DNA from 4 places in the Sphingomonas sp. R86521 genome. Region 1 is predicted to be linked to each of the others. Evidence: predicted binding sites of a transcription regulator. Region 1 holds the regulator's gene; each other region holds the start of a gene.
The links. The regulator LexA, encoded in region 1, represses DNA repair genes until DNA is damaged. The targets are predictions, from matches to a motif close to GTTCCNCNCTTGTTCT.

Region 2: a site for LexA is predicted at 2,806-2,821, ahead of SJY20_RS00565 (MmcB family DNA repair protein). Genes of this name have one in related genera too.
Region 3: a site for LexA is predicted at 5,688-5,703, ahead of SJY20_RS03575 (ribonucleoside-diphosphate reductase subunit alpha). Genes of this name have one in related genera too.
Region 4: a site for LexA is predicted at 6,394-6,409, ahead of radA (DNA repair protein RadA). Genes of this name have one in related genera too.

Annotation. Positions count from the first base shown of each region.
Region 1 is NZ_JAXHBY010000001.1:2,836,933-2,844,512, forward strand. Features, by position in the region: gene SJY20_RS13275 (anthranilate synthase component II) at 1-368, shown strand, start outside; gene trpD (anthranilate phosphoribosyltransferase) at 365-1,357, shown strand; gene trpC (indole-3-glycerol phosphate synthase TrpC) at 1,357-2,133, shown strand; gene moaC (cyclic pyranopterin monophosphate synthase MoaC) at 2,130-2,597, shown strand; gene SJY20_RS13295 (acyltransferase family protein) at 2,921-4,060, shown strand; gene SJY20_RS13300 (hypothetical protein) at 4,379-4,693, opposite strand; gene SJY20_RS13305 (hypothetical protein) at 4,859-5,014, shown strand; gene SJY20_RS13310 (molybdopterin molybdotransferase MoeA) at 5,011-6,195, shown strand; gene lexA (transcriptional repressor LexA) at 6,263-6,934, shown strand; gene SJY20_RS13320 (ComEC/Rec2 family competence protein) at 7,573-7,580, opposite strand, start outside.
Region 2 is NZ_JAXHBY010000001.1:103,905-111,484, reverse strand. Features, by position in the region: gene SJY20_RS00585 (M48 family metallopeptidase) at 1-598, opposite strand, end outside; gene SJY20_RS00580 (YcgN family cysteine cluster protein) at 606-1,046, opposite strand; gene SJY20_RS00575 (SCO family protein) at 1,034-1,621, opposite strand; gene SJY20_RS00570 (ankyrin repeat domain-containing protein) at 1,696-2,292, shown strand; gene SJY20_RS00565 (MmcB family DNA repair protein) at 2,300-2,794, opposite strand; gene SJY20_RS00560 (cell wall hydrolase) at 2,932-3,579, opposite strand; gene SJY20_RS00555 (DUF1491 family protein) at 3,732-4,055, opposite strand; gene SJY20_RS00550 (PaaI family thioesterase) at 4,052-4,516, opposite strand; gene SJY20_RS00545 (PTS sugar transporter subunit IIA) at 4,506-4,973, opposite strand; gene hpf (ribosome hibernation-promoting factor, HPF/YfiA family) at 5,035-5,637, opposite strand; gene dnaQ (DNA polymerase III subunit epsilon) at 5,688-6,380, opposite strand; gene coaE (dephospho-CoA kinase) at 6,388-6,975, opposite strand; gene SJY20_RS00525 (shikimate dehydrogenase family protein) at 6,972-7,580, opposite strand, start outside.
Region 3 is NZ_JAXHBY010000001.1:735,468-743,047, forward strand. Features, by position in the region: gene SJY20_RS03560 (TonB-dependent receptor domain-containing protein) at 1-880, shown strand, start outside; gene SJY20_RS03565 (arsenic transporter) at 943-2,193, opposite strand; gene SJY20_RS03570 (MFS transporter) at 2,219-3,481, opposite strand; gene SJY20_RS03575 (ribonucleoside-diphosphate reductase subunit alpha) at 3,688-5,622, opposite strand; gene SJY20_RS03580 (EAL domain-containing protein) at 6,008-7,580, opposite strand, start outside.
Region 4 is NZ_JAXHBY010000001.1:1,416,070-1,423,649, reverse strand. Features, by position in the region: gene SJY20_RS06640 (shikimate kinase) at 1-355, shown strand, start outside; gene aroB (3-dehydroquinate synthase) at 352-1,452, shown strand; gene SJY20_RS06630 (DUF2256 domain-containing protein) at 1,452-1,592, shown strand; gene SJY20_RS06625 (DUF423 domain-containing protein) at 1,720-2,046, opposite strand; gene SJY20_RS06620 (cation:proton antiporter) at 2,043-3,800, opposite strand; gene SJY20_RS06615 (iron-sulfur cluster assembly scaffold protein) at 3,800-4,240, opposite strand; gene SJY20_RS06610 (CvpA family protein) at 4,237-4,806, opposite strand; gene radA (DNA repair protein RadA) at 5,003-6,373, opposite strand; gene SJY20_RS06600 (PQQ-binding-like beta-propeller repeat protein) at 6,569-7,580, opposite strand, start outside.

The sequences.
Region 1 (7,580 bases):
TGCTCGGCGTGTGCCTCGGCCATCAGGCGATCGGCCAGCATTTCGGCGGCATCGTCGAGCGCGGCGGGCTGATGCACGGGAAAACCTCGCCGGTACTTCACGACGACACCGGTCTCTATGCCGGCCTGCCCTCGCCGTTCCTCGCGACCCGCTATCACTCGCTGATCGTTAACGCGGTGCCCGACAGCCTGGTCGTCAACGCCACCGCCGAGGATGGCACCGTCATGGGCTTCCGCCACGCGACGCTGCCGATCCACGGCGTGCAGTTCCACCCCGAAAGCATCGCGACCGAACACGGCCACGCAATGCTGGCGAACTTCCTCGCGATCGCAGGGGTGCCGGGCAAGGCACGCGAGGACGCGGCGTGACCACCGTCACCCTCCTCCCCGATCCCACGACCCCGCTTTCGCGCGAATCCGCCCGCGAAGCGTTCGCCGACATCCTCGACGCCCGCGCCAGCGACGACGCGATCGCATCCTTTCTCACGACCCTGGCGATCCGCGGCGAGACCAGCATAGAAGTCGCCGAAGCCGCCCGCGCGCTCCGCAACCGAATGCTGCCGATCACCGCGTCCGCCGCCGCGATCGACGTCTGCGGCACCGGCGGCGATGGCCACCACACCTTGAACGTCTCGACCGCAGTCGCGCTCGTCGTCGCGGCGTGCGGCGTCCCCGTCGCCAAGCACGGCAACCGCGCCGCCTCCAGCAAGGCCGGCGCTGCCGACACGCTCGAAGTCCTCGGCCTAGACATGGAGCGCGCCGGCGCCACCGCCGAACAGAGCCTAGGCGACATCGGCATCGCCTTCCTGTTCGCCGCCAACCACCACCCGGCGATGCGCCGCATCACCCCGATCCGCCAGCGCATCGGCCGCCGCACGATCTTCAACCTGATGGGCCCGCTCGCCAACCCGGCCGGCGTCACCCGCCAGCTGATCGGTATCGCCCGTCCCGACTACGTCCCGCTGTACGCCGACGCGCTGGAACAGCTCGGCACCCAGGCGGCGCTCGTCGTATCGGGCGAGGAAGGCCTCGACGAACTCTCGGGAGCCGGCCCCAGCATCGTCGCCGCGATCGGAGCGGTCGACCTGCCCCGCCGGATCGTCCCCGAAGACGCCGGCCTGCCCCGCCACCCCGTCACCGCGATCCGCGGTGGCGACGCCGCCTACAACGCCGCCGCGCTGCAACGCCTGTTGCAGGGCGAGACCGGTGCGTACCGCGACGCCGTCCTGCTCAACGCCGCCGCCGCGCTGATCGTCGCCGGCACCGTGCAGACCCTCACCGACGGCGCAGCCCGCGCCGCCGAAGCCCTTGACGAACGCCGCGCCGAAGCGCTGCTCGCCCGCTGGATCGCCTATTGATGACCATGCTCGACCGCATCCTCGAAACCAAGCGTGCCGAAGTCGCCGCGCGCAAGGCCACAACCAGCCTCGCCGACATCGACGCCGGCATCGCAAAGGCGACCAAGCCCCGCGGTTTCCGCGCCGCGCTGGACGCCAAGCCCGGCCATGCGCTGATCGCCGAAGTGAAGAAGGCGAGCCCGTCGAAGGGCCTCATCCGCGCCGACTTCGATCCCCCCGCACACGCCCGTGCCTATGAAGCCGGCGGTGCCGCCTGCCTGTCGGTGCTCACCGACGAGCGCTGGTTCCAGGGCGCCGATTCCTACCTCACCGCCGCACGCGACGCGGTATCGATCCCGGTGCTGCGGAAGGATTTCATGGTCGACCCGTGGCAGGCGACAGAGGCGCGCAGCATCGGCGCCGACGCGATCCTGATCATCGTCGCCGCGCTCGACGACGCGCAAATGGCCGAGATCGAAGCCTCCGCGATCGAATGCGGCATGGACGTGCTGGTCGAAGTGCACGACGCGCAGGAACTGGAGCGCGCACTAAAACTGAAATCCCGCCTAATCGGCGTCAACAACCGCGACCTGCGCGACTTCTCGGTCGACTTCCGCCGCACCTACGACCTCGTCGCGCTCGCCCCCAAGGACTGCACCTTCGTCGCGGAAAGCGGCCTCACCACCCGCGCCGACCTCGACGCGCTGGCCGAAAAGGGCGTCCACTGCTTCCTGATCGGCGAAGCGCTGATGCGCCAACCCGACATCGAAGCCGCCACGCGCGCCCTGATCGGATGACCAGCCTCACCCATATCGACGCCGAGGGCGCGGCGCGGATGGTCGATGTCGGCGGCAAGGCCGTCACCACCCGCATCGGCATCGCCAGCGGCCGCATCACGATGTCGCGCGAAGCCGCGACCGCGATCGCCGCAGGCACCGCCAAGAAGGGCGACGTCCTCGCCGTCGCCCGCGTTGCCGGCATCATGGCGGCCAAGCGCACCAGCGACCTCATCCCGCTCTGCCATCCCCTCCCCCTAACCTCGGTCGACATCGCCCTCGCAGTCGACGAAACCGGCGTAACCGCCACCGCGACTACCACGACCGACGGCAAGACCGGCGTCGAAATGGAGGCATTGACCGCCGTCTCGGTCACCCTGCTGACGATCTACGACATGGCCAAGGCGATCGATAAAGCTATGATCCTCCACGACATCCGCCTGCTAGAAAAGCGCGGCGGCAAGTCCGGCGACTGGACCGCCTGAGCTTCTTCCACAAGGCGGGAGGAAAAGCCCCCCTCCCGTCATCCCGACGAAAGTCAGGACCCAGAGCCCCAAGCGCCACGCCTGCCATTCGACCACGGACCCCGGCAGCAGTCGGACCACCCCGCCGCCAGTCGGCAATGCTCCACTGGCGAGAAGAGCGGCAGTCCCTGAACAGCAGGTCGAAAACGGCAGCTAACGCCCACACTCGGACGTTCCCCCGCCACAGAGGTAGGAGTGACTAAAGCCGCTATTAACCGGGACCCAACTTTTCGTCGATAATTCCGCAGGGTCGCCACCTCGCGCGATGTTGACAAAAGAGGATGGTGGCATTGTCGAAAGCTGCCCCAGGGCATCGCATAGCTGGGCTGGACGGCCTTCGCGCAATCGCCGCGTTGATGGTTTTCCTCGAACACAAGACAGCACTCGGAAGCTTGGCCATCGGCGGTTATGGGGTTCGCCTTTTCTTTGTTCTCAGCGGATACCTCATTATTGGTGGCATCGTCCGGAACTTCGAAGCAGACGGGGGAGGAAAGGCGGAGCAGATGCGGCGGTTCTTCGTGAATCGCGCTTTCCGGATACTTCCCATTTACTGGCTGACACTCGCCGGCGCAGCCTTGCTGTTAGCATTTGGCGTCACCGACGCCGTCTCTTGGACGGAGTTGGCTTGGCACTCGGCATTTGCCGGCAACATCTACACCGGTCAGATTGTTGGCCAATGGTCGGCGGCTTTAAGTCATCTCTGGAGCCTAGCTGTCGAAGAGCAATTCTATCTCCTCATTGCTCCTCTGCTGATATTGGCGGGTCATCGTTGGTGGCAACATATCTGCTCTGCGCTGGTGGTGACGGCACTGTTGCGGGGCATTTACCTCGTCTCAACGCACGCGCCGGCAATACAGGTCCTGACGGACTCTCTAACCAGTTTCGGTATGATTGCGATCGGCGGCTGCCTGTGTCAGCTCGGGACAAAGACCTCCCGCTTGTCCGACACGTCCGTCCTCGCGGTGCTGACGCTCTATGTCGCCTCGCCGATCATGCTTTACCCGGTGTCCGGCCTCTTCCCGTACATTGCGTTAACGACAATTCCCTTGGCGGCGTTCCTGATCGTCGCGGTAGCTGGGCAGCCTGGATCGCTTGCGGTGAAACTCCTGGAGGTCGCGCCACTGAAGGCTTTCGGACGCGTGAGCTATGGTTTCTACCTTTACCATTACTGGATCACGAGCGACACGCTCTATGTGGTTTCAGGGGGAGTTCTCGATATTCGATCGTCCCTCGACGACGTCCAAGTCCCCATCCTGTTCTTGGTCACCTTGGCGTTGTCCGTATTGTCCTGGGTTGCGATTGAGAAGCCCGCGCTTGTACTACGATCGCGGTGGTTGCGAGCGGGCGATCTTCGATCGCGAAAACCGGAGGGACACCACCATTTAGAACTGATTGAACCGATCGGAAGAGTATCCGTAGGCTAAGTTTTTAGAAACTGTATGATTTCTATATCACGGCTTCGAGCTCAACAAATTTAACCTTCAGTGCTCCGGGCGGACCAAAGGTCCGCATGGTGGTCCTGTTCCGGCAACGTGATTCGGCCGTAGAGTAGCAGCGGCGGCATTATTCGGATCACGCAGTTGCGTTTCGCTCGAACGGCAAATCTTCAGTCTAAGAAGTGATCGTTGCGGCCGTACCAAACGCCGGAAGGAGTTGGTCCGCGAACCAACCCAATGCTGCATTCGGCTAAGCGATCGACCGAATGACAGCCCAACGTTCAAAATCCCCCGTTCGCTTTGCGGTTAGCGCGTTAACCGGACATTCGGGTGGCCCACGAGTCGAGCTACGACGGCGTCGATTGCGGCAGAATTCGCTGCGAAGCGAGGTCCGTTCAGGCGCATCTCGTCAATGACCATGGTCTCCAGCACACCAAGCCACTCCTCGCCCTCGCGACCTTCGTAAGCGTCGAAGATCTGGCGCCCTGGTTCACGCGCCTCCAAGAAGGTTGAGGCGGACAGGTTCCGGCAATGTTGCTCCCATGCGTCGGTTAGGACGATGGCTTCGATCACATCGGCGACTCGTGCCGCTGCTTCGGCATAACTCAGTCGTAACTCCATCAATCAAAGAAGACGACACGACCAACGTCAGCTATCCTCCCCTGAAAGCAGCAAGGCAGACGGTCCGCTTCCCGCCACTCTTGAACATCATCCGCCAATAATCCCAGACACTGCCAGCACCATTCCGCGCTGTCCTACACAGCCACGATATGCCAGCCCTTCGGCGTGACCCGCCGCGCCACCCTCCCCGAAAACCCCACCGCCGGGCACGGCCTCGACATGTGCGGCGCGAAACCCTTCCCGCGCCTCGACGTTCTCAACATTCGCGACGCAAAACACGTCGATCGCCTCAACATTCGCGCCGGAACAGCATCCCGATGACAACTCTCCTGCCCGTCGCCGAAGCCCAGTCCCGCCTGTTCGCGCTCGCCGGCCGCGTCGGTAGCGAAACCGTCGCGCTCCGGGAAGCCGCCGGCCGCTGGGCCGCCGAGGACATCCTCGCCAGACGGACGCAGCCCGCCACCGACCTCTCCGCGATGGACGGCTATGCGATCCGCTTCGACGACATGCCGGGGCCGTGGACCGTGATCGGCGAAAGCGCCGCCGGCCGGCCGTTCGCCGGCACCGCCAACCCCGGCGAAGCGGTCCGCATCTTTACCGGCGCGGCGATGCCCGCCGGCACCGACACCGTCCTGATCCAGGAAGAAGCCGAACGGTCGGACTATCGCCTGACCCTCAGCGGCGAAGGCCCACCCCGACTCGGCCGCAACACCCGCGCCCGCGGTCTCGATTTCAGCACCGGCGACCGGCTGATCGGCAAGGGCGACCGCCTCACGCCTGCCCGCATCGCAGTCGCAGCGACCGGCGGCCACGGTACCCTTCTCGTCAATCGCCGCGTCCGCGTCGCGGTCGCCGCCACCGGCGACGAACTGGTGCCCCCCGGATCGACCGACGACCCGCTCGCGCTCCCCGAATCGAACGGCATCATGCTGGCAGCAATGCTCGCCGACCTGCCCGTCGACATCGTCGACCTAGGCATCCTTCCCGACCGGCTCGATGCCCTGCGCGACGCGTTCGCCGGCGCCGAATGCGACCTGCTCGTCACCACCGGCGGCGCGTCGGTCGGCGACCACGACCTCGTCCGGCCCGCGATCGAGGCTGCCGGCGGGGTGATCGATTTCTGGCGGATCGCGCTGCGCCCCGGCAAGCCGATGATGGCGGGCAAGCTCGGCGACGCCACCGTGCTCAGCCTGCCCGGCAATCCGGTCTCGGCGTTCGTCACCGCGATGCTGTTCGTCCGCCCGGTCGTGGCGCACATCGCGGGCGCGCGCGATCCGCTGCCGCAGACTACGCATGCACTGCTCGGCGAGGACCTCCCCGCCAACAACGCCCGCACCGACTATCTCCGCGCCGAACTCAAGGACGGCCGCGCCTATGCCTCGACGATCCAGGACAGCTCGATGCTGCTGACCTTGGCGCGGTCGACCTGCCTGATCATCCGGCCTGGCAATGCGCCCGCTGCGCACATCGGCAACTCGGCGGAAATCCTGGTGATCGCGTAACGCGGCGCTTGACGTGGTAAATTTTGTTCCATAGAAGTTCCCAGTCTGTTCCGGACGGAGGATTGCCATGCTAACGCGCAAGCAGCACGAACTCGTCTGCTTCATCAACGACCGCCTCGAGGATACCGGGGTCTCGCCCTCGTTCGAGGAGATGAAGGACGCGCTCGATCTCAAGTCGAAATCGGGCGTGCACCGCCTGATCAGCGCGCTCGAGGAGCGCAATTTCATCCGCCGCCTGCCCAACCGCGCCCGCGCTCTCGAAGTGCTGCGGATGCCCGAGCGCGCCGAGAAGAAGGTTCCGGCCAAGGCCGCGCCCGCCCCGGCCAACGTCAAGCCGACGCCGCAGCCCGCCAACGACGTGATCGAGATCCCGCTCCACGGCCGGATCGCCGCCGGCGTCCCGATCGAGGCGTTCGAGGGATCGTCGATGCTCGCAGTCCCCGCAGCGCTGCTCGGCTCCGGAGAGCATTACGCGCTCGAAGTGTCTGGCGACTCGATGGTCGATGCCGGCATCCTCGACGGCGACTACGCCCTGATCCGCCGCACCGAGACCGCCCGCGACGGCGAGATCGTCGTGGCGCTGATCGAAGAGAGCGAAGCCACCCTCAAATACTTCCGCCGCGAAGGCGCCATGGTCCGCCTCGACCCCGCCAACCGCGCCTACGACCCCCAACGCTACGCCCCCGACCAGGTCCGCGTGCAGGGCAAACTCTCCGGCATCCTCCGCCGCTACGACTGAAGCTCTGGGCTCCCCGAAGGCGGGCGCCCAGGGTCACGCGCGCCGTCGCTGCCGGTACAAGTCGACCGCCCGACCCACTGGCGGAACTGGTCCTGAAATAGGCGAGACCCTCCCCAAACCCTTCATCCTGGGCTCGACCCAGGATCCAGAGTTACGAGCGCACCGTCCGTAACCTTGGATCCTGACGTTCGTCAGGATGACGAAGCTCTAGGTAATGACGACGTTCTCGTAACTGGCGACGTGTCTGGCATCCACCGACTCTCAGTGCCCGCCGAGGTGCGCATCCCCCCGGCCACCCGGTCACTACCCAACCCGTGAGCAGCACAATCGCAACCCCACCGGTCCGCTACAGCATCCTTCGATCCAGTCGCAGCCACCGTAGCCGTCACCCGGCCGGCCGACCGCGCCATGACCCCCAACGCTGCGACCCAACCAAGTTCGGGTTCAGCACAGGCTGAGCATCCTGGGCCGCCTCGACCGAAAACCGCATCCAGTTCTCCCGCGAAAGCGGGAGCCCAGGGTCGCGAGCGCACCCCCTGCGGGTACTTATTGAACACCCACAGTGACCGGCAGATCTGGTCTTGAATGGACGAAACCTCCCCAAAACCGTCATCCTGGGCTCGACCCAGGATCCAGAGTTACAAGC
Region 2 (7,580 bases), 2.7 Mb from region 1:
CGAGCAGGTCGGCGACAAGCGCGTGGAACGCCGGCGCGTGGTTCATATGGACGCGGTGCGCGACTTCGTGCGCGACGGTCGCGCGACGCACCCAGCCCGGCGCGAGGATCAGCCGCCAGCTATAGCGGATCGCACCGCTCGACGCGCAACTGCCCCAACGCCCCTTGGGATCACCGATCGCCACGCGACTGACCGATACGCCCGCCTTTGCGGCGAACTCGGTGGTCTCGCGGGTAAGCATTTCCAACGCGATGCGCTTGATCCAGGCCTCTACCCGGCGCGGGACGGTATCGAGCGGGCCCGAGCATGACAGCATGTCCCCTTCGCGCAACAGAGTGCGGCGGCGGCCCTCCTGCCAGGCGATGGTCAGCGGTTCGTCGGCGACGGTGACGATCGTGCCGGGTTCGAACGGCATCGCCAGCGGCAGTTTCGCACGCTGTTCGGCGAGCCAACCGGCCTTTTCCTCCGCCCAGGCCAGCACGGGTTTGAGCGCCGCACGTTTCGGCAGCACCAGTTTGGCACGGCCGCTGGCGGGATCGATCGACAGCCGCGCACGGCGGGCGCGCGGGTGGCGAACGATCTCCAAGCCGTCGATCACCGGCGGCTCACAGCTCGCGCTCGATCACGTGGTATTCCAACTCGCCGGCCTCGTCCTCGCTGACCGTCCAGCCGCGGACCGACTGCTTGGCACGATGCACCGCCTCGCGGTCCCCGCAGACCAGATAATGCCAGCCGGGCAGGGGCTCCCCCGCCGCGCGCAGGCGATAGGCGCAGGTGCTCGGCAGCCAGTCGATGCCGTGGACGTTGCCCGTCGTCAGCCGGACGCATTCGGGGACATAGGCATGGCGGTGGCGATAGTCGGAACATTGCCCGCTGCGCCGGTCGAGCAGGCGGCACGCCACGTTGGTCGGCACCAGCTCGCCGGTGTCCTCGTCCTCAAGCTTATGGATGCAGCATTTGCCGCAGCCGTCGCACAGCGCCTCCCACTGGCCGCGGTCGAGCTGTTCGATCGGCGTGGTTTCCCAGAAGCGCGTCACGACACCCAGCGCTTGATCTCGTCGGCCACGGCCTGCGGTCCCTGTTCCTGCGGCAACAGCGCGATCGGCTTGCCATCCGGGGCCATCAGATAGGCCTGGCGGCTGTGGTTTACGAGGTAGCCGCCGCCGGGCGAGGGGTCTCCCTTGGCAGAGAAGACGGCGAATTCCTTCTTCACGCCCTCGATCTGTTGGACCGTGCCGGTCAGCCCGACCATCCGCGGATGGAACGCCGATACGAAGGCCTTCAACACCGCAGGCGTATCGCGGGTCGGATCGACCGTGACGAAGATCGGCACGATCTTCGCGGCAACCGCCGGATCGGTCCGTTCCAGCGACTTCAGCGCGGCGCCGATCGCCTGGACGTCGGTCGGGCAGACATCGGGGCAGAAGGTGTAGCCGAAATACATGATCCGGTATTTGCCCGCGAAGTCGCGATCCGAGACGCTGCGGCCGTTCTGATCGGTCAGCGTAAACGGGCCGCCGATCCGCGCGCCTTCCAATGGGGGGCGGGCAGGAGCGACCGGCGCCGGGCTGCAGGCGGACAGCGCAAGCGCGCCGAACAGGGCAAATCGAACTAGGGTCATGATGTCGCCAGCCTTGATCTGTTCGCGGTTGCAGCGCAAGCGTCGGGCACCGCATCGCCGCCAAGGAATCCGAGATGTCGCCCACCCGCCTGCTGCTCGCCGCCCTGCTCCTGACCGCCGGGGGCCCTGCGCTCGCGCAGCAACAATCGGCGGGGTACAAGTTCCTGTCCGCGGTGCGCGACGCCAAGAACAACGACGTGCTGGAAATGCTCAACAAGCCCGGCAGCAGCATCGTCAACGCGCGCGACGTGACCACCGGCGAGGGTGCGCTGCACATCGTCATCAAGCGCGGCGACGAGACCTATCTGCGCTTCCTGCTGCAAAAGGGGGCCGACGCCAATCTGCGCGACGGCAAGGGCAACACCCCGCTGCTGCTGGCGGTGACGATGGGGCAGGCGGGGATGATCCCGATCCTGACCGCTGCGAAGGCCAACCCGAACCTGGGCAATTCGGCGGGCGAGACGCCGCTGATCCGCGCGGTGCAGCGCCGCGACGTCGGCATGATCCGCATCCTGCTGAACGAGGGTGCCGATCCGGACCAAGCCGACATCATGGCCGGCATGTCGGCGCGCGCCTATGCCAAGCAGGACGGTCGCAACCCGGTGGTGACCAAGCTGCTCGAGGACGCGCCGAAGAAGACCCAGAAGGCCGTATCGGGGCCTAAATTCTAGGTTTGCCCTAAAACATCAGACCATCGGCATCGGGATCGACCGTCCCGATCAACCGGCGCGCGGCGCGGCGCCCGAACGCCAGCGTGCAACGCTTGCGTACATGCGCGGGCAGGGGGGTGGAATGCGCCTCCCGGACGATCGCGGCGTCATAGCGATCGGCGACGATGATCCCGGTCCGCTCGGGCAGGAACGCCGAGCCTTCGAGCGGAGCGGTATCGAACCCCGCCGGCACTGCCCAGTAATAGCGGTCGCAATGCGCGAGGTAGTCGGGCCATTTGCCGTCGCCGAGCAAATCGGCACGCGACACCTTGATCTCCACGATGACGATGTTGCCGCGCGCGTCGAGCGCCATCAGGTCGGCGCGTCGGCCGCCGTCGAGCGGGACTTCAGCCATCGCGGTCAGATCGTGGCGGAGCAGCATGCGGACGACGCCGCGTGCGACCTCCGCGGCGCACAGCGGTGAGCCGGGGGCGTCGGTGCAGGCGGAAGGAACATCGAGCATGGACCGGAAATAGAACAATCCGCGAACAGGGCAACCCCGTTCGCGGACTGTTCGACCAGCTGATGTCTAAAGATAGGAGGGCGGGTGGAGTTCAAGCCGGCCAGCGGCTGTGCGCGACCCGCTCGGCCCCAGCGCTATCAGCGATAGAAGATGTGGTTGCCGATCGCTGCGATCTTGGTCAGGCGGCCGCCGGGGCTGCGGTTCGGGGTGTTGAAGAACAGCGCCTTGGGAGCCGGGCTGTTCCACGCGCTGGCGAGTGCGACCTTGGCGACGGCAATCGCGGTACGATAGGCCTTGCCGGCGCTGATCGCGGGGATGTGGCCGCCGCGGACGAAGCTGAACTGGCCACGCTGCGTGACGACGTCGCAGACGTCGGACGGGAAGCGACCCGACTTGGCGCGGTTGATGATGACTTCGGCAACCGCCAGCTGGCCGACGAGCGGCTCACCCTTGGATTCGAAATACACGGCGCCGGCGAGGCACTGGAGCGAGTCGTTTGAGGCGGCGGCGTCCTGCGCGGCGACGGCTTCAGCGAGGGAATCGAATTCTTCGGCTTCGGTGGTTGCGACCGGTGCGGTGGTGACGGCCTGATCGAAGGCGGGGGTCACGGCGGGCACGATCTGCGGAACATTTGCCGAGGGAAGCGTGTTGTAGCTTGCAGAAACGGGAGTCGTGATCGCGACGCGACCGAGTTCCGTTGCGCTGCCAGGCGTGCTGTGTCCAAGCAGGCCGGCAAGTGAGAAAGTCATGGCTGCGATTGTCGCGGCCCGCTGCAAAATCGTCATTCACTCGAGTTAATATGCGGTTGGACCACGGACCCGAGCGGCTAGGCCACTCGTCCGGGCATCCCCCCGACTGCGTAATCGACCCGGATCGCACCCGCACCGACACAACGCGATTTTCGTTGTAATCCCCCTCGGTTCACAGGGGATTCAAGTCAATCGTCGAGCATCACTTCCGCGGCGAAGCGTTCCGCGCCTGCGATGTCCACCTCGATAACCCATAGATCGGGGTCGCGGGCACGACGGCGGCGCCAATACCCGTCGAGGTCCTCGGTCGGAGTCGAGTCGATCAATATCGCGCGGCCGCCCTCGCCGAATCCGCGCTCCAGCAGCTTGGGGGAGCCACCCCGATCGATCGCAACAACCAGCATCGATCCGTCTTGCGTGCCCTTCGCCAGCACCATGCCGGAGCCACCAGAATCGTTGACACGACGGAGCAGGGCGGTGGCGATGACAGTCGTTGGCAGTCGGCCGGTCACGACGGGATACTGATGCGATAGCCGGGCAGGTCGGCAAGCGGGATGCGCGAGCGCATGAACGTACCCGTACCCCGCGCGGCCTCTTCCCCGTCGGCGTCGATCAACCGGGCATCGGCGACGAACACCCGCCGCTTGCCGCTGATCCAGCGTCCCTCGGCGATGACCGGCCCGGCCTTCAACGGCCGCGTGAGCAGCAGGTTGAACGCCGTCGTCAGCAGGAATCGATCGGTGACGAGGCTGTTCGCGGCGTAGAAGGCGGCGTCGTCGAGCATCTTGAAATAGCTGGTGCCGTGCGCCGCGCCGCCAGCATGATAATGGCGCTCGTCGATCGTGAACCGGATTCGCGCAACCCCGCTTTCCGGGATCTCGAGCGTCGATTCGAATAACTGGTTGATCGGCGCCGCTGCGTACAAAGCTTCGAGCGCGCGGAAATGCGCCTGCGCGCCACTCTCAGGCGGCATCGCGCGTCTCGTCCGTCGCGAACAGCGCATACAGTGTATCGCGCGATCCGGTCCCGCGCAGCTTCGCCAGGAACGCCTGGTCGCGCAGCCGCCGCGACACCCGCGCGAGCGCCTTCAGGTGGACGGCACCGGCATCGGTCGGCGACAGCAGCAGGAAGACCAGATCGACCGGCAGATCGTCGACCGCCTGGAAATCGACCGGCTGCGCCAGTCGCGCGAAGACCGCGGTCACCTGTTCGAGCCCTTCGATCTTGGCATGCGGGATCGCGACACCGCCGCCAAACCCGGTCGATCCCAGCTTCTCACGTGCGGCGAGGCGCTCCGCGATAAGCTTCGCATCGCCGTGGATCACGGTCGCCGCTACGCTTGCCAAATGCTGGAGCACGGCTTTCTTGTTCGCGGCGACGACGCCTGTCAGCACGGCGTCCTCGCGCAGCATATCGCTGAAATCGTTCATTGCCGTGCCATGAATCTGTAAGCCCCCGCACAGCGCCTTAGCGTGCGCGGGGGTATAAAGGCTATGCCGTAGCCGACGGCGCTGCGGCGCGTTGTGGCTCGACCCAGCCGATCGTGCCGTCACCGCGGCGATACACCATGTTGTGCGCGCCGGTGCCGGCATTCTCGAACAGCAACGCCGCAGTGTTGCGTAGATCGAGCATCATCACCGCGTCGGAGACGCTGGCGACGGGAATATCGACGCGGGTCTCGGCGATGATCAGGGGGGCGTCCGCGACGTCCTCTTCCCCCAAGCTTTCCTGGAACAGCGTATAGCCCGCATTGTCGTAGCCGATGCTCTCCGCGGCCGCGACGGCCTCGCCGGCATGGCGATCCTTCAGGCGGCGCATGTAGCGGCGCAGCTGCGTCTCGATCTTGGCGGCGGCGCCGTCGAACGCGGCACGGGCGTCATAGGCGTCAGAATGCCCCTTGAGGACGAGGCCTTTCATGACGTGCGCGACGATATCGCAGGTGAACCCGGCGTCGTGCGGACCCTTTCCGAAGGTTACTTCCGCTGAAATCGCGCGCGAGAAATATTTATCGGCGATACCCTGGAGTCGGTCTTCCACATGGCTGTTGAGCGCATCGCCGGTGGCGACCTGATGACCAGAAATCCGGATATCCATTATAGTCTCCTCATTGGCCGGACGGTCCTGTTGGCTCCGTCCGCTCAGCGTCATCCGGACGCCGCGGCCCCCCAGATCGGATCCTTGATCCTGCTCATAAACGCTGCATGCGCCGCAAGGTCTCCCTCGCTCACCACGAAAACACGCGGCGGGCGGGCGATACGGGGCGTGCGTGCGACGACCGGTGAGGCACTCGCCGCGCTGGCCTCTGCAATCAGGCCAAGCCCGATCTGTCGTCCACCCAGCAGCTCTACATAGACCTGTGCCAGCAGCTGCGCGTCGAGCAGCGCGCCGTGCAACACGCGGTGGCTGCGATCGATCCCGAACCGCGAACACAGCGCATCGAGCGAATGCTTGGCACCGGGATGACGGCTACGCGCGATCTGCAGCGTGTCGACCATCCGGCCCATATGGACGATTGGGCGGCCGCAGCGTTGCAGCTCGCCGTTCAGGAAGGAGAAATCGAACCCGGCATTGTGCGCGATCATCGGCGCGTCGCCGATGAAGTCGATGAGATCGTGGACCGCTTCGCCGAACCGCGGCTTGTCCGACAGGAACGTCTCGCTCAGGCCGTGGACGTTGAACGCCTCGACCGGCATGTCGCGTTCGGGATGGTAATAGGCGTGGAAGGTGCGACCGGTCTCGACCCGGTTGACCATCTCGACACAGCCGATCTCGACCATGCGGTCGCCGCCTGAAAAACTGAGGCCGGTGGTTTCGGTGTCGAAGACAATCTCGCGCATCGGCAGGTTATCCTCCTTCGGTGCCCGTCACGCAAGCGATCACCGCGCGAACCTGGGCGCGGGTTTCCTCGAAGCCGATGTCGGTCGCGATGACGAAATCCGCACGCGCGCGCTTCTCCGCGTCGGGCATCTGGCGGGCGAGGATCGCCTGGAAGGTCTCGACGGTCATGCCGGGGCGTGCCAGCACCCGCGCGCTCTGGACCGCGGCGGGGGCGGAAACCACGACGACCCGATCGACCTTTGCATCGCCGCCGGTTTCGAACAGGAGCGGCACGTCGAATACCACCAGCGCATTGCCGTGCTGCGATAGAAAAGCGGCGCGGGCCACCGCGACGGCCGGATGCACGATCGCTTCGAGCCGCGCGATCGCGGCGTCGTCGCCGAACACCATCGACCCCAGCCGCTTGCGGTCGACTGCGCCATCTGCCGTCGTTCCGGGAAAGGCCGCCTCGATTGCAGGGACAAGCGCACCGCCAGATGCTTGCAACCGATGCACTTCGGCATCGGCATCGAACACCGGAACGCCGAGATCGGCGAACATCCCCGCGACCGCGGACTTGCCCATGCCGATCGATCCGGTGAGCCCGATGATCATGCCGTGAGCAGCGTCCGCAAGGCGTCGTCGTGGTCGCGGGGAGGTTCCACGTGGAACAATATTTCGAACGCCACCGCCGCCTGCGCGATCAGCATTTCGAGACCGTCCACTGTCTCGAGATCGCGTTTGCGCGCGGCCTTGAGAAGCCCGGTCTCGAGCGGCGAGTATACGATGTCGTAGACCAGGCTGTCGTCGTCGAGCGCGCTCAGATCGATGTCGAGCGGTGGTTGTCCGGCCATGCCGAGTACGCTTGTGTTGACCAGCAACCGCGAAAGTGGGGCGGCCGGCGCCAAGGGCAGGGCCTGGCCTTTGAGTTTGAACAGGGCCAGCAAGGCGGCGCCCTTGAGTGGATTGCGGTTGAGGATGGTCACCGGCCCGACCCCCATCCGCGACAGCGCGAACAGCACCGCACGCGCTGCGCCACCGGCACCGATCACCGTCACCGGCTGGCCGGCGATATCGAGGTCGTCGATCGGCGCCCAGAATCCTGCGGCATCGGTATTGGTCCCGATCATCGCGCCGTCAGTGCCGCGGAACACGGTGTTGATCGCGCCGATCGTCCCGCGAACGTCGCCGGGGTCGGTGACGTGATCGAGCGCGGCCAG
Region 3 (7,580 bases), 2.1 Mb from region 1:
CAAGCAGGGTGACGGCAACCAGTGCACGGTTCGGTCGGGTGGCTTCACCGCTGATCCGGAGACCGCCTACACGCTGACCTACGGCCTGATCGTCAAGCCGCGCTTCATCCGCGGGCTGGTGCTGTCGGTCGATCGCTACCAGATCAGGATCAACAACTCGCTCGGCTTCAACCAGGACACCTACTACACCGATGGCTGCCAGCGTTCGAACGGCGACCCGTTCTTCTGCTCGGGCATCGTCCGCCAGCCGGGCACCGGCATCTTGTACGCCGCGGCCGGCGGCAACCCGACCAGCGGCTTTATCCGCCAGGGCACGACCAACTATTACAAGTCGATCTCGCGCGGGGTCGATTTTCAGGCGCAGTACGCGGTCGGTTTGGGCGGCGCGGGGAAGCTCGACCTGACCTTCAACGGGTCGCTCACCACCTTTGCCGGTGGCCAGGATTCGCCGCTGCAGCCCAAGCGCAACTGCGCCGGCTATTACAGCAACGGCTGCAACGACCTGCTGCCGAAATGGTCGCACGGCCTGCGCGCGACGTACACCACGGCGGACGGCTTCTTCGGGACCTCGTTCAACTGGCGCTATGTCGGTTCGCTGACCAGCGCCACCAATTCGGGCGATGCCGCGATCGGCGGTACGCCGGATCAGGTCCGTTCGACCTTCTACCGTATCGCGCCGGTCAGCTATTTCGACCTGTCGTTCAACTTCGCGGTCGCAAAGGACTTCTCGCTGCGCCTGATCGCGAACAACCTGCTCGACAAGTCGCCGCCGATCCTCGCGAACTCGTACCAGATCAGCCTGGCGCGCAGCAACACGATCCCCGCGCGCTACGACTCGCTCGGGCGCAACCTGGCGGTGGGCGCTACCGTCCGGTTCTGATCCGGATCGCTACGCTTACGGAAGGGGGCTCGCCGGTTGCGGCGGGCCCCTTTTTCGTGGGCTTATCCCAGCGCGATCCGGGCGCCGAGCGCGGCGATCAGCGCCAGCGGCATCGCGATCGCCCCGACCTTCAGGAAGCGCCAGAAGCCGACGTCCTGGCCTTCGCGACGGATCGCCTGGAGCCACAGGATGGTCGCGAGGCTGCCGGTGATCGACAGGTTGGGACCGAGGTCGACGCCGATCAGCAGCCCATCGACGACCAGCCGCGGCGGTTGCGCCTGCGCGACCGCGGTGCTGGCGACGAGGCCGGCGGGCAGGTTGTTCATCAGGTTCGACCCGAACGCGAGGATGGTCCCGGCGACCGCCGAGGCCTGTGCCGGGTTGGCCGAGGCGACGCGGATCGCCTGCGCGACCTGGCCGATCATGCCGGTCAGGTCGAGCGCCTCGACCAGCACGAACAGCCCGGCGACCAGCGGCAGGACGCTCCACGATATCTGCCGCGCCAGTGCGATCGGCGAGGAGCGCGACAGCGCCGACACGGCCAGCGTCGTGACGGTGCCTGCGATCGCGGTCGGCAGGCCGAGTTCGGCATCGCGCGCGGACACCACCAGCAACACGATCGCGGTCGCGACGATGCCGACGAACGCCGCCTTGCCGCCGGTGGTCAGCGGGGTCCGATCGACATCGCTCACGCATGCCCCGGCGAGGCGCTTGCGCTCGATCCAGCGCAGCACGAGGAAGGTCACGACGATCGCGGCGACCGACGGCAGCGCGAACGAGGCGAACCACTGGCCGAGCGGGGGCATCTTGCCGCCGTACAGCACCAGGTTGGCGGGGTTCGAGATCGGCAGCACGAAGCTGGCGGCGTTGGCGATCAGCGCGCAGGCGAACAGCAGCGGCAGCGGGTCGGCCTTCGCTTTTCGCGCCGCCGCATAGACCGCCGGGGTCAGCACGACCGCGGTGGCGTCGTTCGACAGGAACGTCGTCGTGACGATCCCGGTGACATAGACCAGCGCGAACAGCCGCGCGGTCGATCCGCGGGCATGGATCGCCGCGGTCGCCGCGACCCAGTCGAACAGCCCCTCCGCGCGGGCGGTCTCGCTGAGCAGCATCATCCCGATCAGGAACAGATAGACGTCGGTGCCCTTGCCGATCGCGTGGAGCGCGGCGGCGACCGGCATCAGGCCGAGCAGGGGCAGCAGGATCGCGCCAGCGACCGCCCAGATCGCCTCCGGCCAGCGAAACGGCCGCGCGATCACCGCGGCGGTGGCGGCGACGCAGATGCCCCAAGTCGCATAGGTCGCGAGCGTCACTGGGGCTTCCCGACCCGGGTCCGGCTCATTTGTGGGTTTCCCGCATCGCGGTGAGGTACAGCACGAAGCCGGCGACGGCGATCGCCGCGAGCGTCAGGAAGTTCGCGGTATAGCCGGCGCGGACGATGATCGCGCCGGCCAGCGAGGCGGACAGCGCGGCGCCGAGCCCGAACACGCTCGACACCACGCCCTGGCTGACGTTGAACCGGCCCGACCCGGTGGTCAGGTCCGCGACGATCACCGGAAACAGCGCGCCGAATATCCCTGCGCCGATGCCGTCGAGCGCCTGCACGCCGACCAGCCACCACGGATCGGACGACAGCGTATACAGCGCGCCGCGGACCGCGAGCACGGCGAAGGCGACGAGGAACATCGGCTTGGTGCCCCAGCGGTCGGTGTTGCGGCCGACCACGACCGCGACCGGCACCATCACCAGCTGCGCCGCGACGATGCACGCCGCGGTCAGCGAGGTCGCCTTGTCGGTGCCGACGGTGCGCCCCAGCAGCTGGCTGACCGAGGTGAGCATCGCCGCGTTGGCGAGGTGGAAGGTGAAGGCCGCAGCGGCGAAGATCATCAGCGGGCGGTTCTCGATCAGCGTCTTCCAGCCGCTCGGTTCCTCGCAATCGTCGTCGGGTTCGCAGTCGAGCCCGCGCGCCACCGCGTTGTCGATGTCGCGGTTGTCCAGGCGAAGCGTGACGACGATGCTCGCCACGGTCAGCGCCGCCATCAGCCAGAACACCACCACCGGCCCGAACGACCAGGCGAGGACGCCCGCGATCGCCGCCGAGACCGCGTTGCCGGCATGGTTGAACGCTTCGTTTCGGCCGACCCGCCGGGCGAACAGCTTCGGCCCGACCAGGCCCAGCGTGATCCCCGATATCGCCGGCGCGAAGATCGCGCCCGCCGCCGCGGCGATCGATTGCGTGATCGTGACCATGGTGAAGCCCGAGACGATCGGCAGCGACAGGCTGCTGAGCGTGACCAGCAACGCCGCGACGATGACGATGCGGGGCTTGTTCCTGCTGCGATCGATCAGGCCGCCGGCCGGCGTCTGCGACAACAGGCCGACGATCCCGGCGATGGTGAGCACCATCCCTACGGTCGCCTCGTTCCAGCCGTGCGACGGGCCGCGGACGACGAGCAGGTAGATCGCGAGATAGGGGCCGAGGCCGTCGCGGACATCGGCGAGGAAGAAGTTGAGCGCATCGAGCGTTCGCGTCGGCGGGTGGCCGGGTGGCTTCGGGTGATGGCCCGGCTTGGGCGTTGCCGCCCTGGTTGCCGTCGTCATCGGTAGTCTCCAGCTCTGCCGACGCGCACGGTCTTGCGCGGTCCCCGGGTAGCTACGCTGGCGGTGCGGAATTTCTCCTTTGTGCCGTAAAATTCATGATCGGAGGCGCTGCCGTAGGCAGGGGTGCGATCGTGCACAACGACAGACGACGGAGCATCCTGAGATGCCCCGTCGTGCGGTCGTTCAGTTACTGGCGCAACGCGGTGTCACTGACAGGCGAGGCACTCGTCGTAATCCTTCGACTCGACCTCGATCTGGCGCAGGTCGATGGTGTTGTCGGCCTCGACCCCGCCGGCGAAGCCCGCGCGCTGGACGCTCTTCGAGCGCAGGTAATAGAGCGACTTGATGCCGAGCTCCCAGGCGCGGAAGTGGAGCATCAGCAGGTCCCATTTCTCGACGTCCGCCGGGATGAACAGGTTCAGCGACTGCGCCTGGTCGATGTACGGGGTGCGATCCGCCGCCAGTTCCAGGAGCCAACGCTGGTCGATCTCGAACGACGTCTTGTAGCAGTCCTTTTCCTCGGTCGAGAGGAAGTCGAGATGCTGGACCGAACCGCCCTGTTCGAGGATCGAGTTCCACACCGCGTCGCTGTTCTTCGACTTCTCGCTGAGCAGCTTTTCGAGATACGGGTTGCGGACCGAGAAGCTGCCCGACAGCGTCTTGTGGGTGTAGATGTTCGCCGGGATCGGCTCGATGCACGCGCTGGTGCCGCCGCAGATGATGCTGATCGACGCGGTCGGGGCGATCGCCATCTTGCAGCTGAAGCGCTCCATCGCGCCGGTGTCGGCGGCATCGGGGCAGGGGCCGCGCTCGATCGCGAGCTGCATCGACGCTTCGTTGGCCGCCGCGTTGATGTGCTTGAACATGCGGAGATTCCACGACTTCGCCATCGCGCCCTCGAACGCGAGGCCGCGTGCCTGGAGGAAGCTGTGATAGCCCATCACGCCTAGGCCGACAGACCGCTCGCGGCCCGCGCTATAGGCAGCGCGCTCCATCCCCGGCTCGTGGCGGTCGATGTAGTCCTGCAGGACGTTGTCGAGGAAGCGCATGACGTCCTCGATGAAGCCCTTCTCGTCCTTCCACTGGTCCCACGTCTCGAGGTTGAGCGAGGACAGGCAGCAGACCGCGGTGCGATCGTTGCCGAGATGGTCCTTGCCGGTCGGCAGCGTGATCTCGGAGCAGAGGTTCGAGGTCGAGACCTTGAGACCCAGTTCGCGGTGATGCTTGGGCATCGCCTTGTTCACGTGGTCGGCGAAGATGATGTAGGGCTCGCCGGTCTGCAGGCGGGTCTCGACCAGCTTCTGGAACAGCGAGCGCGCATCGACCGTCTGGCGGATCGACTGGTCCTTGGGGCTGCGCAGATGCCATTCGGCGCCGGCACGGACGGCTTCCATGAAGTCGTCGGTGATCAGCACGCCGTGGTGCAGGTTGAGCGCCTTGCGGTTGAAATCGCCCGATGGCTTCCGGATCTCGAGGAATTCCTCGATCTCAGGGTGCGAGACGTCGAGATAGCAGGCTGCCGAGCCGCGGCGCAGCGAGCCCTGCGAGATTGCGAGCGTCAGCGAGTCCATGACGCGGACGAACGGGATGATGCCGCTGGTCTTACCGTTGAGGCCGACCGGCTCGCCGATGCCGCGGACGTTGCCCCAATAGGTGCCGATGCCGCCGCCGCGCGAGGCGAGCCAGACATTCTCGTTCCAGGTGTCGACGATGCCGTTGAGGCTGTCGGGCACCGAGTTCAGATAGCAGCTGATCGGCAGGCCGCGACCGGTGCCGCCGTTCGAGAGAACGGGGGTGGCGGGCATGAACCACAGCTTCGAGATCGCGTCGTACAGGCGCTGGGCGTGCGGCGCGTCGTCGGCGTACGCAGAGGCGACGCGGACGAACAGGTCCTGGAAGCTCTCGCCCGGCAGCAAATAACGGTCGCGCAGGGTTTCCTTGCCGAAATCGGTCAGCAGCGCATCGCGGCTATGGTCGACTTCGACGGGGTAGGGCTGCGGGCGTACCGAATGGCTGTCCTGAGCCTGAGGCTGGCCCTGAGCCTGGGCCGGCGCTGCGGCTTCGGGCGTCGCGCCCGGCGCGGCTGCTTCGAGGGTATCCGTGGTCATGTCGCTATCCCGGCTGCTATTACTGTAGTCCATCGAAACCGCTCCCACTCGTGCTCGGTCCGTACGAATCGGGAGCACGCTCCCTGTTACACCCGAGCGGATCAAAGGGGGAACATAATCCGATCGCGCCGCCGTCATGGCGACCCCGACCGTCGTGTCTGCATATGGCTATGCGAGAACCGTTCTACCAGTGATTGGGTCCGCTCCCGAACGCAACCCCAAGAGATTGTGCCAAACCGCGAAGCGACGCAAGCGCGTTCGATCGGGAACGACGACGGTTTCGACCGCCCAGGACGCGCGACGCGCGGAGTTCTGCGGGGTTCGCGATACGCAAGGGAACGGACGGCGAACGAAAATATTTTGATGCGCTGGTACGGGGGTACCGGCCGGCACTGTCGTTGCGTTCAGGCCGTGATGTTCAAGCGGTCCGGCGGACGATCCTGGACACCGGGGCTGCGGTGAGGCGGTCGAGGTTGAAGGCTTCGACGAACTCGATCCCCGCCTTGCCGTCCTTGGCCCAGCGGATGTGCGCGGCGATCATCTCGTCCTCGAGCAGTTCGATCTGCATCTCGAGCCCGGCGGGATCGCCCTCGATCTCCAGGCCGTCGATCATCGCGCCCTTTGGCGAGATGTTGCGGATGCGGACCGCGCCGCGGGTGCCGTCGATCGCGATCCGAGCGGAGCGCAGCATCTTGGTGCGCGGGCTGCGGCTGACCTTGAACCCGCTCGGGGTGGCGACGCCGGACTGCACGCCGAGTTGTACCAGCACCTCTTCGGCAGGGGCGGGGCGGCCATAGACATAGCCCTGGATATGGGTGCAGCCGAGTTCGCGAATCAGGTCGATCTCGTCCTGGATCTCGACGCCCTCCGCGGTCGTCTCCATCCCCAGCGTATCGGCGAGCGTGACGATCGCCTTGATGATCGCGGCGTTGCGATTGCCGGGCTGGGCGGCGCCCTTCACGAACGACTGGTCGATCTTGATCTTGTCGAACGGCGCGTTGCGCAGATAGCCGAGCGACGAATAGCCGGTGCCGAAATCGTCGAGCGCGAGGCGGACGCCGACACCCTTCAGCGCCTTGAACATCTGGTCCGAGGACTGCGTCTCGTCGAGGAACACGCCTTCGGTGATCTCGAGTTCGAGCCGGCCCGGTGCGATCCCCGATTGCGCCAGCGCGCTGGTGACCAGCGCGGGCAGCACCGGGTTGGCGAACTGGATCGGCGAGACGTTGACCGCGACGCGGATGTCGCCGAGCCAGCGCGCAGCCTCGATACAGGCGGTGCGCAGGACCCATTCGCCGATCGCCTCGATCAGCCCGCATTCCTCGGCGATCGGGATGAAATCGGCAGGGGAGACGTTGCCGCGGGTCGGGTGGGTCCAGCGGATCAGCGCCTCATAGCCGACGATCCGCGTCGACCGGGTGCTGACCACCGGCTGATAGGCTAGGTGGAACGCGCCTTCGGACACCGCGGTGCGCAGGTCGTCCTCGAGTTGCTTGCGGGTCCGTGCGCCGGTCAGCATGTCGTCGGAATAGAAGCGGTGGACACCGCGGCCGTCGCCCTTTGCGGCGTAGAGCGCGAGGTCGGCGTTGCGGACCAGCGTCTCCGAATCCTCGCCCTGCTGCGGCGCCACGGCGATCCCGACCGAACAGCCGATCGTGACCGATGCACCGCCGATGAAATAGGGTTGCGACAGCGCGGTGATGAGGTCGCGTGCCAGCGTCGCCAGCGCCTCGCGACTGTCGATCCCGGGCAGCACGACCTGGAATTCGTCGCCGCCCAGGCGACCGACCAGTCCGGTATCGCCGACCCCGCGTTGCAGCCGCTGCGCGACCTGTTTGAGCAGCGCGTCGCCGGCCTGGTGGCCCAGCGTGTCGTTGACCGCCTTGAACCGGTCCAGATCCATCAGGAACAGCGCGGTCGGACGGTGCGGGCCAGCCTGCTGCATGAGCGTCTTGTCGAGCGTGATCCGCATCCGCTGGCGGTTGGCGAGC
Region 4 (7,580 bases), 1.4 Mb from region 1:
GTTCGGCGAGCCGTATTTCCGCGACGGCGAGCGCCGCGTGATCTCGCGGCTGGTCGACGGCACGCCCAAGGTGATCGCGACCGGCGGCGGCGCGTTCATCAACGACGACACGCGGGCGCTGATTTTGTCGGCGTCGACCTCGATCTGGCTGAGCGCGCGGCCGGAAGTGCTCGCCGAGCGCGTCGGCCGGCGCGACACGCGGCCGCTGCTGCGCAACCGCGATGCGAAGGAGGTGCTGGCCGAACTGGCGCGCGTCCGCAACCCGATCTACGCGCAGGCGCATATCCACATCGCCAGCCAGAAGGCGCCGCACGAGGCGACCGTGGCGGCCATCTTGAAAGCCTTGCGCGCATGAAGACGATCACCGTGGAATTGGGCGCACGGACCTATCCGATCCTGATCGAAGCGGGGCTGCTTGCGCGCGCCGCCGATCATCTGGCGCCGCTCGCGCGCGGGCGGACGATGGCGATCGTCACCGACGAGAATCTGGCGCCGCATCTCGCGACGCTGCAGGGCGCGCTGACCGCGGCGGGGGTCGCGAGCGAGACGATCGTGCTGGAGCCGGGTGAAGGCAGCAAGAGCTGGGCGACGCTGGAACGGCTGTGCGACCGGCTGCTCGACCTGGGGATCGAACGCGGTGACCATGTCGTGGCACTGGGCGGGGGCGTGATCGGCGACCTGGTCGGGTTCGCCTGCGCGATCCTCAAGCGCGGCTGCAAGTTCGTGCAGATCCCGACCAGCCTGCTCGCGCAGGTCGACAGCTCGGTCGGCGGCAAGACCGCGATCAACACCCGCGCGGGCAAGAATTTGATCGGTGCGTTCCACCAGCCGGCGATGGTGCTGATCGATCCTGCGGTGCTCGACACGCTGCCGCCGCGCGAACTGCGCGCGGGCTATGCCGAGGTCGTCAAATACGGGCTGATCGACGATTTCGCGTTCTTCGAATGGTGCGAGGCGAATGGCGCGGCGTTGCTGGCGGGCGATTTGGAACTGCGCGAATATGCGATCGCGCACAGCGTCGCGGCGAAGGCGCGGATCGTTGCCGCGGACGAGCACGAGACCAACGGCACGCGTGCGCTGCTCAACCTGGGGCATACGTTCGGCCATGCGTTGGAGGCGGAGACGGGGTTCTCGCAGGCGCTGATCCACGGCGAGGGCGTCGCGGCGGGGTGTGCGCTCGCGTTCGGGTTTTCGGCGGCACAGGGGCTGTGTCCGGGCCAGGACTCGACACGGGTCGCGGCGCATTGGCGCAGTGTTGGGCTGCCCGACGGCCTTGCCGCCGCGCGGATCGAGGCTAGCGGCGCGAAACTTGTCGATCATATGCGGCACGACAAGAAGATGGCGGCGGGTACCCTGCCCTTCCTGCTCGCGCGCGGGATCGGGCGGACGTTTCTCGACAAGACCGTCGATCTCGCCGACGTCGAGGCGTTCCTCGACGCGCAGCCGCGCTGATGCCGACCGGGGTCAAGAAGCAGGATTTGCCGATCAAGATGTGCCCGGCGTGCGAGCGGCCGTTTGCGTGGCGGAAGAAGTGGGCGCGGGATTGGGAGAGCGTGGTCTATTGTTCGGACCGGTGCCGGAAGAAGCGGTGATCCCCGCCGCCCCGTCATCCTGACGAAAGTCAGGACCCAGGGTAACGAACGCAGCGCTGCTTGGCTCTGGGTCCTGACTTTCGTCAGGATGACGGTAGGCGTGAGGGTGACGGGGTGGGTAGCGGGGTCAGCCGCGCGCGTTCCATGCCAGCCACAGCCACCCGCCGATAAGCAGTGCGCCACCAATCGGCGTGATCGCGCCGAACCAGCGCGGGGCACCGAGCGCCATTGCGTAGAGCGTGATCGCGAAGATTGCGGCGCCGGCGACGAACAGCCAGGCCGGGCCCTTGTGCCCCATCTGCACCGCGACCAGCGCCGCGACGACGTGGACCAACTGATACTGCGCACCGGTGCGGAGCCATTCCGCTGCGCTGCCGCTCGCGCCGTGCGCGCCGAACGCGCCGGCTGCGACCGCCAGGGCGCCCGACAGCGCTGCCAGAACCAGAAGTATCATCGCGGTTCATTCCCCCAGGGAAAGCGTTCGGCAGTCTCGGTCCGCGCGGCGCGGATGTCGCCGGCCTCGATCTGCAACGCCAGGCGTTCCTTGTCCTTGGCGCGATATTTGTCCTCCGCGCGGTCGATGTCGGCGGGCGAGACGTCGAGCCCGCGCAACGCGATCCGCGCCATCTTGACCGCGGATTCGAGGACTTCGCGGACGATGAAATCGGCCGAGGTCTTCTTGAGCTTCACCAGTGCGCGGCGATCGAACACGCGGACGTAGATCGACGCCTTGGGAAAGGCCTCGTGGATCGCGTCGAGCGTGGCGGGTTCGATCTGGTCGCCGTCCATGCAGAAGCAGATCAGCTCGGCATCCGCGGCGCCAGCCTGGCGGAGCAGGTCCAGCCGGGTGCCGTCGCCGTAATAGACCTTCGCGCCGAATTCCTGAGCGATGTCGATCATCTCGATATCGGTATCGATCAGCGTCACCGGAATGCCCTGCAACAGCAGCATCTGGCCGACGGTCTGGCCGAACCGCCCATAGCCGACGATGATCGCGTTGGCGCCGTCGGCCTTGGGACCGTCGCGCTCGCCGCCCTCGACGAGGGGCTCGGCCCGGAAGCGCTTGGTGATGCCCATCAGGAACGGCGTCGTCGCCATCGACAGCGTGATGATCGCGCCGAACAGGCTCGCTGCCTCGGGCTTGATCAGATACCCGGCCTGCGCCTGTGCGAAGAGGACGAAGCCGAATTCGCCGCCCTGACTCAGCAAAAGGCCGAGTGCGAATGCCTGGCGCCACGTCATTTTGAACGCGAGGCCGATCGCCATGATCACGCCGGTCTTGGTAACGATCAGCGCCAGCGCCATCGCCAGCACGAAGAACGGCCGGTCGGCGATCGCCTGGAGGTTGAGCAGCATGCCGACCGCAAGGAAGAACAGCCCGAGCAGGATCGAGCGGAACGGTTCGACATCGGCCTCGAGTTCGTGGCGGTACGGGCTGTCGGCGAGCATCACACCGGCGATGAACGCGCCGAGCGCGGTCGACAGGCCGAGGAACTCCATCACCGCGGCGCTGGCGATGACGGTGAACAGCCCGGCGAACACGAACATCTCGCGCTCGCCGAGATTGCCGATCAGCCGGAACATCGGCCGCAACAGGAAGCGCCCGGCGATGATCAGCCCGCCGATCGCAAGTACGGTGTAGATCGCGAGCAGCCATCCCGGTGGCGCGTTGGCGTCGGCGGGGTTGCGGCTCATCGCCGCGACGATCGTGATCAACGGCACGATCGACAGGTCCTGGAACAGCAGGATCGAGAACGCGCGCTCGCCGAACGGGGTACGCATGCGGCCCGACGACTGCAGCATCGGCAGCACCTGCGCGGTCGACGATAGCGCCAGCGGCAGCCCGAGCGCGAGCGCCGCGGTCGGCGAGAAATGCGCGAGCCAGACGATCGCGGTGATCGCCAGTCCGCACAGCACGACCTGGAGCAGGCCTAACCCGAAGATCTCCTCCTTCATCCGCCACAACCGCGTCGGGTTCAGTTCGAGCCCGACGAGGAACAGCAGCAGCGTGATGCCGAGTTCGGCGATCCCCAGCTTCGCCTCGGCATCGCCGACCATGCCGAGCACATGCGGCCCGACGACAGCGCCGGCGACGAGATAGCCCAGCGTCGCACCGAGCCCGAGCTTGCGGAACAGCAGGACGAAGACCAGTCCCGCGCCGAGCATGACGACGCCGTCGCGCAGCAGGGACGTGGTGCCCTCGTGCATCAGCACGCCGCCTTCGCGGTGGCGGCGGCTTCGACCGCGGCTTGGGCGGCGGCTTCGAACGCGAGGCGGATCGAGGGGTGGCGCGCGGTGTAATCGAGCGCCGGGGTGAAGATCGCGATGCCGGGCCAGTCGGGTTGCTCGCCCTTGCCCGCGAGCCAGTCGGTCAGCGCGTCGCGTGCGGCGGCGACTTCCTCGGGGGTGCGGCCGATCACGTTCGCGGCGAGCAGCGACGACGAGGCCTGGCCGAGCGCGCAGGCACGGACCAGCATCCCGACCTCGCCGACGCGGCCCGCGTCGTCGAGCGCGACGTCGACGGTCACCCGGCTGCCGCAGATCGCCGAGCGCTTCTCGACGCTCGCCATCGGCTCTGCGAGGCGTTCGTGATGCGGGATCGTGGCGGCGAGCCGCAGGATCTCGGCGTTGTAGAGGGGCGCGCTCACTGGCTGGGTTCACTTGTATTCGAGGTCGACGAAAGCGGCGGCGTCCGCGCGCCGAACACCGGCAGGCCGCGGCGGCGGCGGTCGACGAAATCGGCGATGCTGGCGCTGGTCGCGTTGAGCAGCGGATAGGTGCGCGAGCCGGTCATCCACACCGGCCGCCGCGATGGCCCGCCGTGCAGCGTGTCGAGGACCAGCGTGGTCAGCAGGAAGGCGAGGCTGGCAAGGATCAGGCCCTTCAGCGCGCCGAAACCGAAGCCGAGCGCGCGGTCGACGGGGCCGAGGATCGAGGTCCGCGTGCGCTTGCCGATCGCGTTGGCGACCAGCCGCCCGCCGATATAGGTGACGCCGGCGATCAGCGCGAACGCGAGGACGGCGGCGCCGGAAACGGTGCCGACGACGGGCGTCAGCATCGCGGCGAGCGGGACGTGGAACAGCTTCAGCACCGCGACGATGCCGATCCAGGCGAACAGCGACAGCACTTCGGTCACGAACCCGCGCAGCAGACCGAGGATCGCGGACCCGGCGACGGCGAGGAGGACGATGATATCGAGCGCGGTCAGGTTCATGCGGTAGGGAATAGGGATGCGGGGGGCTCAGGGCTAGTGCCGGAACGGCGTGCGAGCGTTGCTCCCCTCCCTGAAAGGGAGGGGTTGGGGGTGGGTCGGCTCGTGGGGAGCGCGGTGTTTCCTCGAAAGCTACCCACCCCCGACCCCTCCCTTTCAGGGAGGGGAGCGCGCCTGACTGTGCCTGACGGTCTGCCTTCTACCCGCGCCCGAGCATATGTTCGACGAATGCGCCGAGCGTCTTGAACCCTTGCAGGCGCATCCCCGATTTCTCGTCCGTCATCGACGCCGGCACCATCGCACGTTCGAAGCCGAGCTTGCTCGCTTCCTTCAACCGCAGCGGACCGTGGGCGACCGGGCGGATCTCGCCGGACAAGGCGACTTCGCCGAACGCGACCGCGTCGACCGGCACCGGGCGTTCGGCCATCGCCGAGATCAGCGCAGCTGCGACCGCGAGATCGGCGGCGGGGTCCTGCACGCGGTAGCCGCCGGCGATGTTCAGATAGACTTCGGCCGACGAGAAACTCAGCCCGCAGCGCGCCTCCAGCACCGCAAGGATCATCGCGAGCCGGCCCGAATCCCAGCCGACCACCGCACGCCTGGGCGTCGCGCCGCTGGCCAGCCGGACGGTCAGCGCCTGGATCTCGACCAGCACCGGCCGCGTGCCCTCTAGCGCGGGGAACACCGTCGCGCCGGTCATCGCGTCATCGCGGTGGGTGAGGAACAGCGACGATGGGTTGCCGACTTCGGCCAGCCCCTCGGTCTGCATCGAGAACACGCCGATCTCGTCGGTGCCGCCGAAGCGGTTCTTGATCGCGCGGAGGATGCGGTACTGGTGGCTGCGCTCGCCCTCGAAGCTCAGCACGGTGTCGACCATGTGTTCGAGCACGCGGGGGCCCGCGATTGATCCGTCCTTGGTGACGTGGCCGACCAGCACCACCGCGGTGCCGCGTTCCTTGGCGAAGCGGATGAGCTCCTGTGCCGATGCGCGGACCTGGCTGACGGTGCCGGGCGCGCCCTCGATCAGGTCGGAGTGCATCGTCTGGATCGAATCGATCACGAGCAAGGCGGGCGGACGCGTCTGCAGCGTGGTCAGGATGTCGCGGGTCGAAGTCGCCGCGGCGAGTTGCACCGGCGCGTCGCCCAGGCCCAGCCGACGGGCGCGCAGCCGGACCTGGTCCGCGGCTTCCTCGCCCGAAACATAGGCGACCGACTGGCCGGCCAGCGCCATCTTTGCTGCCGCCTGGAGCAGCAAGGTCGACTTGCCGATGCCGGGATCGCCGCCGATCAGCGTCGCGGAGCCCTCGACGAAGCCGCCGCCGAGCGCGCGGTCGAGTTCGGCGATACCGGTCGCCATCCGGTCGGGCAGCTTGATCTCGGCGTCGAGCCCTACCAGCTGGATCGCGCGGCCACCGGTCTGGAGGTTATGCTTCGAATGGAACGGCGTCGCGGCGGTGTTCGCCTCCTCAACCAGCGTATTCCATTCCGCGCAATCGGCGCACTGGCCGGCCCAGCGCGAGGCGACAGACCCACAGGCCTGGCATACGTATCGTTTTTGGGGTTTCGCCATGGGGGCGATGTAGCAAGTCTGGAACGATAGGGGAACATGCGTGGTGCGTGCTCCCAGCTCCGATCCGTCATCCCCGCGGAGGCGGGGACCCATATCCTCCAACGACGAGATGGAGCCGCGCGGCTAGCCAGTATGGGTTCCCGCCTTCGCGGGAATGACGGAGGTTTGGGGGGAGCAGCAGTTCCCCCCAACCCATCACCGGTACGCGGTGATTTTGCCCTTCTGGTCGAGCGTGTAGAGCGTCGAATTCGCGACGATCGGCGGCAGCGTGAACGCCGCCTTGGTCTCGACGGTGGAGGCGACGGCGCCGTCGCCCGGGTTGACGTAGACGATCTCGCCGCGCGAATTGGTCAGGATCAGGTGGTTGCCGGCGAGCACCGGGCCGAACCACGTCACCGCGTTGCTGCGCTTCTTCTCGTTCTGGAAGCGCTTCAGCTGTGCGATCCAGCGAGCCTTGCCGTTGGTGCGCGACAGGCAGACCAGGCGTGCATCGTCCGTGACCACGAACAGCCATTCGCCCGCGATCCACGGCGTCGAGATGCCCGCGAAGTTCTGCTCCCACAGGCGCTGGCCGGTGGCGAGTTCGAGCGCGACCATGCGGCCACCCTGCCCGACCGCATAGACCCTGCCGTTGTCGATCACCGGCGCGGCATCGATGTCCGACAGGCTCGATACCGACGTCGTCACCGAGGTGCGCGACAAGGCGTCCTGCCACAGGATGCGGCCATTCTCGTAACGATAGGCGCTGAGTTCGCCGCTCGAGAAGCCGGCCACCACGGTGCCCTGGCTGACCGCGGGGGCCGCGACGCCGAACACGCCCTGGGTTTCCAGCGTGCCCGACTGGACCCACTGGACCTTGCCGTCGCCCTGATCGAGCGAGAAGATCTGGTTGTCCTGCGTCAGCACATAGACCGAGCCGTTGGACACGGTGGGCGAGCCGCGCAACGGGCCGCCGGGCTTGACGCGCCACAGCTGCTTGCCATCCGCGGCGTTGAGCGCGACGACGTCGCCGACGCCGTCGGTCGCATAGACCTTGCCGTCGTCATAGCTGACGCCGCCGCCGAAGCGCGCGCTGGCGTTGAGCTTGCCCTCGGTCAGCGGGGTGGTCCAGAGCGGCGCGCCGGTGTCGGCGGCATAGGCGTGGATCACCGCGGCGACATCCGACACGAACAGCTTGTTGTCGGCGACGACCGGTGCCGCGGCGAGC